DNA from 2 places in the Stenotrophomonas sp. DR822 genome. Region 1 is predicted to be linked to the other one. Evidence: predicted binding sites of a transcription regulator. Region 1 holds the regulator's gene; the other holds the start of a gene.
What was found. The regulator FliA, encoded in region 1, starts transcription of late flagellar genes. The targets are predictions, from matches to a motif close to TAAAGTTTNNCNNNCNNNGGCCGATAA.
Positions count from the first base shown of each region.

Region 2: K5K93_RS20335 (methyl-accepting chemotaxis protein) is a predicted target of FliA. The motif match lies at 1,434-1,460, and genes of this name have one in related genera.

Region 1 is NZ_CP081826.1:626,659-632,313, forward strand. It holds gene flhA (flagellar biosynthesis protein FlhA) at 1-557, shown strand, start outside; gene flhF (flagellar biosynthesis protein FlhF) at 703-2,322, shown strand; gene K5K93_RS02920 (P-loop NTPase) at 2,309-3,196, shown strand; gene K5K93_RS02925 (RNA polymerase sigma factor FliA) at 3,193-3,936, shown strand; gene cheY (chemotaxis response regulator CheY) at 3,956-4,348, shown strand; gene K5K93_RS02935 (protein phosphatase CheZ) at 4,348-4,953, shown strand; gene K5K93_RS02940 (chemotaxis protein CheA) at 4,956-5,655, shown strand, end outside.
Region 2 is NZ_CP081826.1:3,302,405-3,308,059, forward strand. It holds gene K5K93_RS15175 (KGG domain-containing protein) at 1-149, opposite strand, end outside; gene K5K93_RS15180 (NAD(P)-dependent oxidoreductase) at 467-1,360, shown strand; gene K5K93_RS20335 (methyl-accepting chemotaxis protein) at 1,583-4,117, shown strand; gene K5K93_RS15190 (DUF2628 domain-containing protein) at 4,190-4,576, opposite strand; gene K5K93_RS15195 (hypothetical protein) at 4,793-4,963, shown strand; gene K5K93_RS15200 (TonB-dependent receptor) at 5,021-5,655, opposite strand, start outside.

The DNA of each region.
Region 1 (5,655 bases):
AGGAAGTGCAGCACCTGCTGGCCAACCTGGCCAAGAGCGCGCCCAAGCTCGTCGAAGATCTGACGCCGAAGGCGCTGCCGCTGTCGGCGGTGGTGCGCGTGCTGCAGAACCTGCTGGTCGAACGCATTCCGATCCGCCAGCTGCGCAAGATCGCCGAAGCACTGGTCGAACACGCCCCGCACAGTCAGGACCCGGCCACGCTGACCGCCGCCGTGCGCACCGCACTGGGCCGCTTCATCGTGCAGGAGATCGCCGGAATGTCGGCGGAGCTGCCGGTGTTCACCCTCAACCCGCAATTGGAACGTGTCTTGCAGGAGTCCACGCAGGGCAACGGCGCCGCGCTGGAACCCGGACTCGCTGAGCGACTGCACCAGAGCCTGGCCGAATGTGTCAGCAAGCAGGAAGCCCGCAACGAGCCCGCGGTGGTGCTGGTACCTGGCCCGGTGCGAGCCGCGCTGGCCCGCCTGGTCCGCCACAGCGTTCCGTCGCTGTCGGTCCTGGCCTACAGCGAGGTGCCGGAGGACAAGCGCCTGAAGCTGGTCGGAACGATCAGCTGACGCAGCCCTGCAACGCGCCAGAAAACAGACACCACTTTCAAACACCCGCAACAGACAGATTCCGAGGGGAACCCGAACCGTGCAGACCACCGACCATCCGCGTTCTCCGACCGCCACTCCGCCGACTTCGTCCCGTGACCACAGCATGAAAATCAAACGATTCGTCGCCGCCGACATGCGCTCGGCCATGAACCTGGTGCGCAAGGAACATGGTCCTGATGCCGTGATCCTGTCCAACCGCCGGATCGAGGAAGGCATCGAGATCGTGGCCGCCGCCAACTACGATGAGAGCGCCGTGCAGCGCGCCCTGGAAGCGTCGCGCCGCGACGTGGCACCGCCGCCCGCGCCGAAGCCGCGCAGCGCCGCCGACGCAGTGATCGCCGCGGTCACCCGCCGTCGCAGCGGCACCCCGGCACCGGAGCCGGTGGCCGCCACCACCTCGGCCGTCGCCGCTCTGGCCCGCGCCGCCGTCGGCGCTACCGGCCGCACCCTGGACAGCGCCGACGAGATCGTGCCGACGCGTGGCAGCACCGGCTTCGCCTCCACCCTGGCGCGTGCCGCCGTCAATGAAGCGACGCTGCCGGAACAGATCTTCGCCCCGTTTGCCGACGCCATCGTGGCGCCCTCGCCTGCGGCAGCCGCGCCGGTGAACCGCGCCCGCTTCCAGATCGACCCGCCGCTGGAAGACAGCGCGCAGATGCCGGCAGTGACGCCGCCGCCGTTGCCGGTTGCACTGCAGGCCACCACGGCCCCCGAAGACGAAGCCTCACGCGCGCCGGTTGCCGTGCAGCCGACCGAGGCTGCACCGGCACCGATGCCGGCGCTGGCGCCAGCACCCGCGCTGACCCTGGTCGCCGATGACGCCGAGATCCGCCACCTGCGCCAGGAAGTGGCCGGCATGCGCCAGGTGATCGAGCGCGAGATGAACCGCTTCACCGACGAGCGCCTGCGCGGTAGTCCGGTGCGCGCTACGGCACTGGACCTGATGGACGAGTACGGCTTCGATGCCGGCATCGCCCGCGACGTGGCCATGCAGATCCCGCTGGAAACCGAAGCGCATCGCGGCCGCGGCCTGATGCTGGGGCTTATCTCGCGCAAGCTGCCGATCGCCCCGGTCGATCCGATGGAGGAGGGCGGCGTGATCGCCCTGGTCGGCCCGACCGGCGCCGGCAAGACCACCACCATCGCCAAGCTGGCCTCGCGCTTCGCCGAAGCCCATGCCGCCCGCGACGTCGCCCTGGTCACCACCGATACGATGCGCATCGGCGCCCGCGAACAGCTGTACGGCTACGGCCGCCAGCTCGGCATCGCCGTGCACGAGGCCAACAGCGGTACCGACCTGGACCAGCTGCTGGAACGCCTGAAGGACTACAAGCTGGTGCTGATCGACACCGCTGGCCTGGGCCCGCGCGACCGTGCGCTGGCCGCCCAGCTGCAGTGGCTGCGCGCCGCCCGCCAGGTCCGCACCCTGCTGGTACTGCCGGCCAACACCAGCTTCGGCGACATGGACGAGGTGGTCCGCCGCTTCGGCGCGGCCAACCTGCAGGGCCTGGTGCTGAGCAAGCTGGACGAGACCGGCCGCTTCGGCAACGCCCTGTCGGTGGCGGTGGACCACAAGCTGCCGATCACCTGGGTGACCGATGGCCAGGACGTCCCGGACGACCTGCACCGGGCCAGTGCAGCCAATCTTGTACTTCGCCTTGAAGATTTGCGCCGCGCGGCCGATATGCCCTGCAACCCGGAGTTGAACCATGCCGTCGCGTGAGTACGCCAAGCTGACCACCACCTTCCCGCTGACGGCGACCCGCAGCGAGCCGCTGGGCCCTGTGCGCACGATTGCCGTGACCGGCGGCAAGGGCGGCGTCGGCAAGACCAACGTATCGGCCAACCTGGCCGTGGCGCTTGCGGGAATGGGCAAACGCACCCTGTTGCTGGACGCCGACCTGGGCCTGGCCAACATCGACGTGATCCTGGGCCTGAGCCCCACCAACACCTTGGCCGACCTGGTCGCTGGCCGCTGCAGCCTGGATGACGTGATCATCGAAGGCCCGAACGGCGTGCTGGTGGTACCGGCCGCGTCCGGCCGCCGGCACATGGCCGAGCTGGCCCCGGCCGAGCATGTCGGCCTGGTCAACGTGTTCTCCGAACTGGAGCGCGAGCTGGACATCATGGTGGTGGACACCGCCGCCGGCATCACCGACGGCGTGCTGACCTTCTGCCAGGCCGCGCAGGACACCGTGGTGGTGGTCTGTGATGAACCGGCCTCGATCACCGACGCCTATGCGCTGATCAAGGTGCTGTCACGCGAACGTGGCGTGGACCGCATCCAGGTGGTGGCCAACATGGTGCGCGACCCCAACGAAGGCCGCGTGCTGTACGAGAAGCTGACCCGCGTCTGCGAGAAATTCCTCGCCGATGTCTCGCTGAACTACCTCGGCTGCGTGCCGCAGGACGACTGGCTGCGCCTGTCGGTGCAGCGCCAGCAGCCGGTGGTGAAGGCCTATCCGTCCAGCCCGTCGGCACTGGCGATCACCGAGATCGCCCGCCGCACCGCCCGCTGGCAGGCACCGACCGAGCCGCGCGGGGGCGTCGAGTTCTTCCTCGAACGCATCATCAAGCAGCGCGGGGTGGCCGCATGAAAGGCGCCGCCCAGTACAGAGAGGTCCAGCGCACGGCGGCCAACGAGGTCATCGCCCAGCACTCGGACCTGGTGCGGCGCATCGCCCACCATCTGGCCGCACGCCTGCCGGCCAGCGTTGAGGTGGACGACCTGATCCAGGCCGGCATGATGGGCCTGATCGAAGCCTCGCGCAGCTACGACGCCGACCAGGGTGCCTCGTTCGAGACCTACGCCTCGATCCGCATCCGCGGCTCGATGATCGATGAAATCCGACGTGGCGACTGGGTACCGCGTTCGGTACACCGCCGTGCGCGTGACGCTGCGGCCACCATCCGCCGCCTGGAGCAGAGCACCGGCCGCGCCGCCAGTGCCACCGAAGTGGCCGCCGCGATGGAGATGCCGCTGCCCGAGTACCTGCGCCTGATGGAGGACGCCTCGCGCGGCCAGGTACTGAGCCTGGAGTCGCGCATTGAAGACCAGGGCGAGCTGGACACCGTCGCCCAGGGCGGCCCGACCCCGCAGCAGGTGTTGGAGCGCGGTGAATTCGGCCGCGAGCTGGGCAATGCCATCGGCCACCTGCCCGAGCGCGAACAGCTGGTGCTGTCGCTCTACTACGAGCAGGAACTGAACCTGAAAGAGATCGGCGCAGTGCTCGGCGTGAGCGAGTCGCGGGTCTGCCAGATCCACGGCCAGGCGGTCCTGCGCCTGCGTGGCCGACTGAAGATTTTCGAGGCGGCCGACGCCGGCCTCGAGAGCTGATCAACAAAGGAACTCTGCTTTGAACAAGAACATGCGCATCCTGATCGTCGACGATTTCTCGACCATGCGTCGTATCGTCAAGAACCTGCTGGGCGATCTGGGCTTCACCAATACCGCCGAAGCCGAGGACGGGCATGCCGCGCTGTCGCTGCTGCAGAGCCAGCCGTTCGACTTCGTGGTCACCGACTGGAACATGCCGGTGATGACCGGCATCGAACTGCTCAAGGCCATCCGTGCCGATGCCAAGCTGAAGACCCTGCCGGTGCTGATGGTGACTGCCGAAGCCAAGCGCGAGCAGATCATCGAAGCGGCGCAGAACGGCGTGAACGGTTACATCATCAAGCCCTTCACCGCACAGACGCTGGAAGAGAAGCTCGGCAAGATCTTCGAACGCCTGGCGGCCAGCGCTTGATGGATACCACGGTCGACAAGAGCGCCCTCGCCCTGCGCCTGCAGGAAGCACTGGATGCACTGGAATCCGGCGACGAGGCGGCGTGGCGCCAGCGCATCGACGGCCTGGTCGCGCTGCGCACCCAGCCGATGATGAGCGGCCTTTCGCGGCTCGCCCGCGAGCTGGGCCAGGCGCTGGGCGAACTGCCGACCGTGCCCGATGAAGCCGGCGAGCTGGACGATGCCTGCGCGCGCCTGGACCACGTGGTGGCGATGACCGAACAGGCCACCCACCGCACCCTGGACCTGGCCGAAGAGTGCCGCAGCCTGACCGAACAGCTGCGCGCCGACGGCCTGCAGCCGGGCCAGGACGTACAGCTCGACCGCATCCGCCACAACCTCACCGAGATCGCCCTGACCCAGAGCTACCAGGACCTGACCGGGCAGATCATCCGTCGCGTGGTGGGCATCGTCCGCCGCGTGCACGAAGGCTTCGGCGCGCTCGGCCTGCCGCCGGAACAGCATCGCACCGATCCGGAACTGGCTGGGCCGGCACTGAAGGGACTGGACCGCCATGCGGTCTCGCAGAACGACGCCGACGACCTGTTGTCGGATCTGGGGCTGTAACCATGGGCGCAGTAGCCGACGACATCACTGCCGATTTCATCATCGAGGCCCAGGAGATCCTGGATCGCCTCGGCGAACAGCTGGTGTCGCTGGAACAGGCACCGCAGGACAATGAACAGCTCAACGCGGTGTTCCGCGGCTACCACACGCTGAAGGGCGGCGCAGGTTTCCTCGGCATCACCGCAATGGTCGAGCTGTGCCACGCCGCCGAGGAAGCGCTGGGCGCCGCACGCGCCGGCCAGGCCGTCCTGCAGGCGCATCACTTCGATGCCGCCCAGCAGTCACTGGATTACCTGCAATCGATGCTTGACGCGGTGTCTTCGGGCACCGAGCCGGGCTTTGCCCCGCCCGAACTGGTCGCCCAGTTCGACGTGCATGGCGGCGGCGCTGCCGCGCCTGCGGCCGCGACGCCGGGTGCGGGCGGCGGCGACCTGATCACCGACGACGAATTCGAGGCCCTGCTCGACCAGCTGCATGGCGGCAAGGCGCCGACAACCGTGGCGGCGGCGAAGAAGGCCGACGACATGATCAGCGAGGACGAGTTCGAGGCATTGCTCGACCAGCTGCACGGCGGCGCCGCCCCGGGCAGCAACACCACCGCAGCGGCTGTTGCGGCACCGGCACCGCGACCGGCGCCCTCGCCGGCCCCGCCCGCTGCCAAGCCCGCACCCAACAAGCCTGTCGCCGAAGCCGAACACACCG
Region 2 (5,655 bases), 1.8 Mb from region 1:
CCCGCCACCCGGGCCTCGGCCGGGCTGAACTGGTGTGCATTGCCGGATGCGTGGGCAGCACGTCCCCCTTTGGCCGCGATCGCGCGCTGTTTGTCTTCGTCCATCGAGGCAAAGCCCCGATTGCTGTTGCCATTGCGTGAGTGGGTCATTACCGGTCTCCGGTGTGAACATGGGGCGCTGCCATCAGTGACGGTCCCATGTTGCACAGTGCAGGCTAAAGACAGGTCGAAGTGGGGTGTACGAGGCTCACATGGCCTGCGCACGCGTTTGACGACCGGTTACCGTGCAGGAAGTGCCGTGATCTGCAACCGGTCGTCACGGCAGTCCCAGCAGGGAAGAGCCCGAGCCGTCGGCCGGAAGTGGATGGCATGCAGAATGTCATCGTCTGCTATCGCCGACGCCATCGTGCATGCCTAGAATCAAGCCATCCCGGTAGGTCCCGGGCGCTGTCGAGTGAATGGATTCAATGAAGATTCTGTTGACCGGAAGTTCCGGGCGGATAGGACGGGCGATCTTCGGTGCGCTGGCCGCTGCCAATGAGGTGGTGGGGCTGGATCGCAGTCCGTTCGCCACCACGCGCGTCATTGCCGATGTCACCGATCGCCGGGCGCTGGAACGCGCCGTGCAGGGGGTCGACGCGGTGATCCACACCGCGGCCCTGCACGCCCCGCACGTGGGCCTGGTACCCGACGCGGTGTTCCAGCAGATCAACGTGGAGGCCACCACGAACCTGCTGCACCTGGCGCGCGAAGCCGGCGTGCAGCGCTTCGTGCTGACCAGTACCACGGCGTTGTACGGCCATGCCGTGGTGTCCGGCGGCTGCCGCTGGATCGACGAGGACACCGAGCCGCTGCCGCGCACGATCTACCACCGCACCAAGCTGCAGGCCGAGGCGGCTGCCGAAGCGGCGGCCAGTGCAACATTCACCGTGCGCGTGCTGCGGATGGCACGTTGCTTCCCCGAACCGCCTGACCGCATGGCGATGTTCCGCCTGCACCGTGGTATCGACGCGCGCGACGTGGCCAGCGCGCATGCCGCGCTGCTGCACGATGAGGGCGCGGCCTTCCAGCGTTACCTCGCCTGTGCACCGACGCCCTTCCGGCGCGAGGACTGCCTGCAGCTGGCCGCCGATCCGCGCCAGGTGCTGGCGCGCCGCGCACCGCAGCTGCTGGCCGAGTTCGAGCGCCGTGGCTGGCCACTGCCGCTCAGCATCGATCGGGTCTATGACAGCAGCCGGATGCGCGCAGCGCTGGGCTGGCAGCCCCGTTTCGGTCCGGAGGACGTGCTTCAGCAGTACGCCGCGGGCAGCATCGAGGTCCTGCCCCGTGCGGAGTGGATCCGCGACCGCGTCGCCGAATAGCACAGGCGAGCAGCACAGGCCTGGGTCGACGGCCGCAGCTGAGCGGGTTCAGGTTTTGTGCGTGCGGCGAGCCTCAACCTCGCCCGGCCATGGCCGCTAACCCGGTGCGCGCCTTCCCGCGCCGGGTTCCGATCCGGCGGGCAGGCGGCCCGCGCGACGGATCGCGCATCTGCGCGGTGCCCTGGTGGCACCGGTCGACCTGAACTGCCTGCGGATCCTCCCATGTCTTCTTCCCGTTCCGTCGCTGCCCGTCGCCCCGGCAGCATCGCCCACAAGCTGATGCTGGGCACCGCGGTGATCGCGTTGCTGTGCTTCGGCGCGACCGCGTTCCTGATCTATCACCAGGCCAGTTCGGCGCTGGTGTCGTCCTCGCGGCAGACCATGGCCAGCGAAGCCCGTGCCGAGGCGCGGCAGGTGGCTGCCGACCTGGGCACGGCCTTTGCCAGCAACGATGCTATGGTGGAAACCGTGCTGGCCCAGCGTGCGCGCGGTGATGCCCCTGATCGCGCCAGCCTGGCCAATGTCATCGGCGAGCAGCTGCACGCACACCCGGAATGGCTGGGCAAGAGCACCATGTGGGAGGCCAATGCCTTCGACGGCAAGGACGCCGACTTCGTCAACAGCGAGGCGCACGACGCCACCGGCCGCTACATGAGCTACTGGGCCTGGCAGGACGGCAAGCCGCAGCAGTCGACGATGACCGACTACACCGAGACGCCCAGCGGCTCGGGCAACTGGTACATGGTGCCCAGCCGCGACAAGCTGCCGCTGGTCAGCGAACCGTATGCCTACGACATCGGCGGCAAGCAGGTGCTGATGAGCACGCTGAGCACGCCGATCGTCGAGAACGGCACCTTCCTCGGTGTCTTCACCGTCGACTTCTCGCTGGACGCGCTGCAGAAGCACCTGGCCACGCTGACGCCGATGGGCGCCGGCCGCGTCGAACTGCTGTCGCCCAAGGGCGTGGTGCTGGCCTCGGCCGATGCTGCCGAGATCGGCAAGCCGCGTACCGATGCCGCCACCCTCGGCATGCTGGCGCAGATCGCCGCCGACAAGACCTACGAAGCGTTCGAGCCCGACGCTGCCGGCAACGTCCGCCTGTACGTGCCGCTGCAGGTCGGTGACGCGCCGCAGCGTTTCGCGCTGGGCGTGGTGGTGCCGCATTCGGTGATCATCGCGCAGGCCCGCGAGCTGCTGTGGATCATCCTGCTGGTGGGTGTGGTGGCTGCGCTGGTGCTCAGTGGTGGTGTCTACCTGCTGCTGCAGCGCCTGGCGGTGCGACCGCTGGCGCAGGCCGTGCGCATCGCCGGCGACGTGGCTGCGGGCAAGCTGGATACCGCCATGCCGGCGCTGGGCAACGACGAAGTGGGCCGCCTGCTGGACGCCATGCAGGGCATGCGTGGCCAGCTGCAGGCAGTGATGGCCGCACAGGCGGAGATGGCGCGCCGCCATGATGCCGGTGAAATCAGCTACCGCATGGATGCCTCGGTGTTCCCGGGCGAATATGGCCGCATGGTGGCCGACAGCAACCAGCTGGTGGCCGACAGCAATGCGGTCACCCAACGCCTGGTCGAGGTGATGCAGCGCTACGCGGTGGGTGACCTGAGCGTGGACATGGAGGCACTGCCGGGCGAAAAGGCGGTATTCACCGCTGCCATGGCAACCACCAAGACCAACCTGGCGGCGATCAACGAGCAGATCCAGCAGCTGGCCGCTGCGGCGGCGGCAGGCGATTTCGCCGTGCGTGGCGATGCCCAGCGCTTCGAGCATGACTTCCGCCGCATGGTGGAAACGCTCAACACCATGATGCAGGTCAGCGACCAGAACCTGGCTGCGCTGTCGACGCTGCTGCGCGCCATCGCCGCCGGTGACCTGAGTACACGGATGGAGGGTGACTTCCACGGCGTGTTCGCGGTGATGCGCGACGATGCCAACAGCACCGTGCAGCAGTTGACCCAGATCGTCGGCCAGATCCAGCAGTCCGCGGCCAGCATCCGCCTGGCCGCAGGCGAGATCGCGTCGGGCAACAGCGACCTGTCACGGCGTACCGAGCAGCAGGCGGCCAACCTGGAAGAGACCGCCGCGTCGATGGAGGAGCTGACCTCCACCGTGCGCCAGAACGCCGATCATGCCCTGCAGGCCAACAAGCTGGCGGCCTCGGCCGCAGGCGTTGCCAGCGAAGGCGGGCAGGTGGTCAGCCAGGTGGTGCAGACCATGGAGCAGATCGAGACCTCTTCGCAGCGCATCGCCGAGATCATCTCGGTGATCGATGGCATCGCTTTCCAGACCAACATCCTGGCATTGAACGCGGCCGTGGAAGCGGCGCGCGCCGGTGAACAGGGCCGTGGCTTTGCGGTGGTCGCCAGCGAAGTGCGCGCGCTGGCACAGCGCTCGGCGGGCGCGGCCAAGGAGATCAAGGAGCTGATCGACGCTTCGGTCGGCCATGTCGGCGCCGGCGCGCAGCTGGTGCACGGTGCGGGTCGCACGATGCAGGAGATCGTCGGCCAGGTCGGCCGGGTCAACGAGATCATGGCCGAAATTTCGGCCGCCTCGCGCGAGCAGTCGGCCGGTATCGAGCAGGTCAACCAGACCGTGGTGCAGATGGACGAGACCACCCAGCAGAATGCTGCGCTGGTGGAAGAAGCCACCGCTGCGGCGCGGGCGATGGAAGAACAGGCCGAGCAGCTGGCGGTGGCGGTGTCACGCTTCCGCCTGCAGGCCGACACCCGACCGGCTGCCGCGTTGCGCGCCGCCTGAGCCGGGGCATGAACGACGACGCCCGGCCAAGGCCGGGCGTCGATGTGCCGCTGCGCGAGTGGTGCGCTGGGCTTAGAACATGCCTTCGAAGGGGTTCCAGCTGGTGTTGCCCTTCAGCTGTTCCAGGTAGTAGCTGTAGTTGGTGCTCGAGGCGACCAGGAAGTTCATTGCGATGAACAGTGCGCGGGCCACGATGTCCGGCAGCACCAGGCTGACCGCGATCAGCACGATGTTGATGCCGATCACCACCAGCGCCTTGCGCCACATGCCCAGGATGAACAGATAGATCGCGCCGAAGAAGAAGGCGAAGAAGTTCAGGTTGATCTTCAGGCGGTCGCCGAAGGACAGCGCCTTCCAGGCCTGCTTGAAGCCGGGCTCCTTGGGAGCGCCGTGCTGCTGGAAGAAGTTGAAGCGGAACTGCCACTTCGGGCTGAAGCGGGTCAGGTCAACGGTGTTCATGTATAGGGACTTCCCTGTTAGGAAAACGTTTTCATGATAAGTGAGTCACATTCAGCAAACCAGCTTGGAGCGTCAAAAATGTGACGTTCCTACGGCAAAGGGCTTGCGTCCCGGTGCCGCACCGTCACCCATCCGCCTTGTTTTTAGGATAGGGTGCGCAGTTCCTCTGCCACCCCGGTTGTTCACGGGTAGCAGCGGTATGTCCATGGAGGTTGCATGACCACACCTGCTACACCGGAAAACGCACCCGGACCGGTGCTCCTGCCGACACCCGAAGTGGTGCAGGCACAACAACTGCTCGCCCGCCAGCAACTGGCGGTGGCGATTGACCGTGCACGCATCGCGGCCAGCCGCGACGCTGCGCCGGCCGTGCTGGAAAACGACTGAGCCTGGGAAACCAGCCGCGATCGCGCTGGCCTGCTGCCAGCGCGATCGCAGTGCGCATCAGAAGCGCGCCGTCATGCTGAGGAAGTAGCTGCGGCCGGCGACGAAGTAGTCGGTAGCGCCGTCGGCGTACAGCTTCTTGTCGGCCAGGTTGCTGACGCCGCCACGCAGGGTCAGCACCTCGTTGACGTTCCAGGCAGCGGTCAGGTCATACAGCGTGTAGGCCTTCAGGAAGGTATTGACCACGCCGGTCTGCTTGCCGGTGTACTGCGCCGACAGGCTGCTGGAGAACGTGGTGTTCGGGGTCCAGTCCAGCGACGAATAGCCTGAGAACTCCGGGGTGTCGATCAGGTTGCGGCCGGTGGTCAGGTTCCTGGCTTCCTTCATCCAGGTCGCCGACGTGCGCCAGCGCCAGTGATCGCCGAAGCGGAAGTTGAGGTTGCCTTCCACGCCGCTGGTGCGCGCGCGCTGCACGTTGCTCATGCGCGTCCACCAGTAGCCGTTGAAGAAGCCCAGCGCTTCATACTCGATCTTGTTCCTGAAGTCGGTATGGAAGTAGGTCAGGCCGGCGTCGACCAGATCGTTGTCGAAGCTGACGCCGATCTCGCGGTTGGTGCTGGTTTCCGGATCCAGGTCCGGATTACCGGCCATGTAGCAACCGCCACGCACGTAGCCCAGCGGGTACAGCGAGGTGC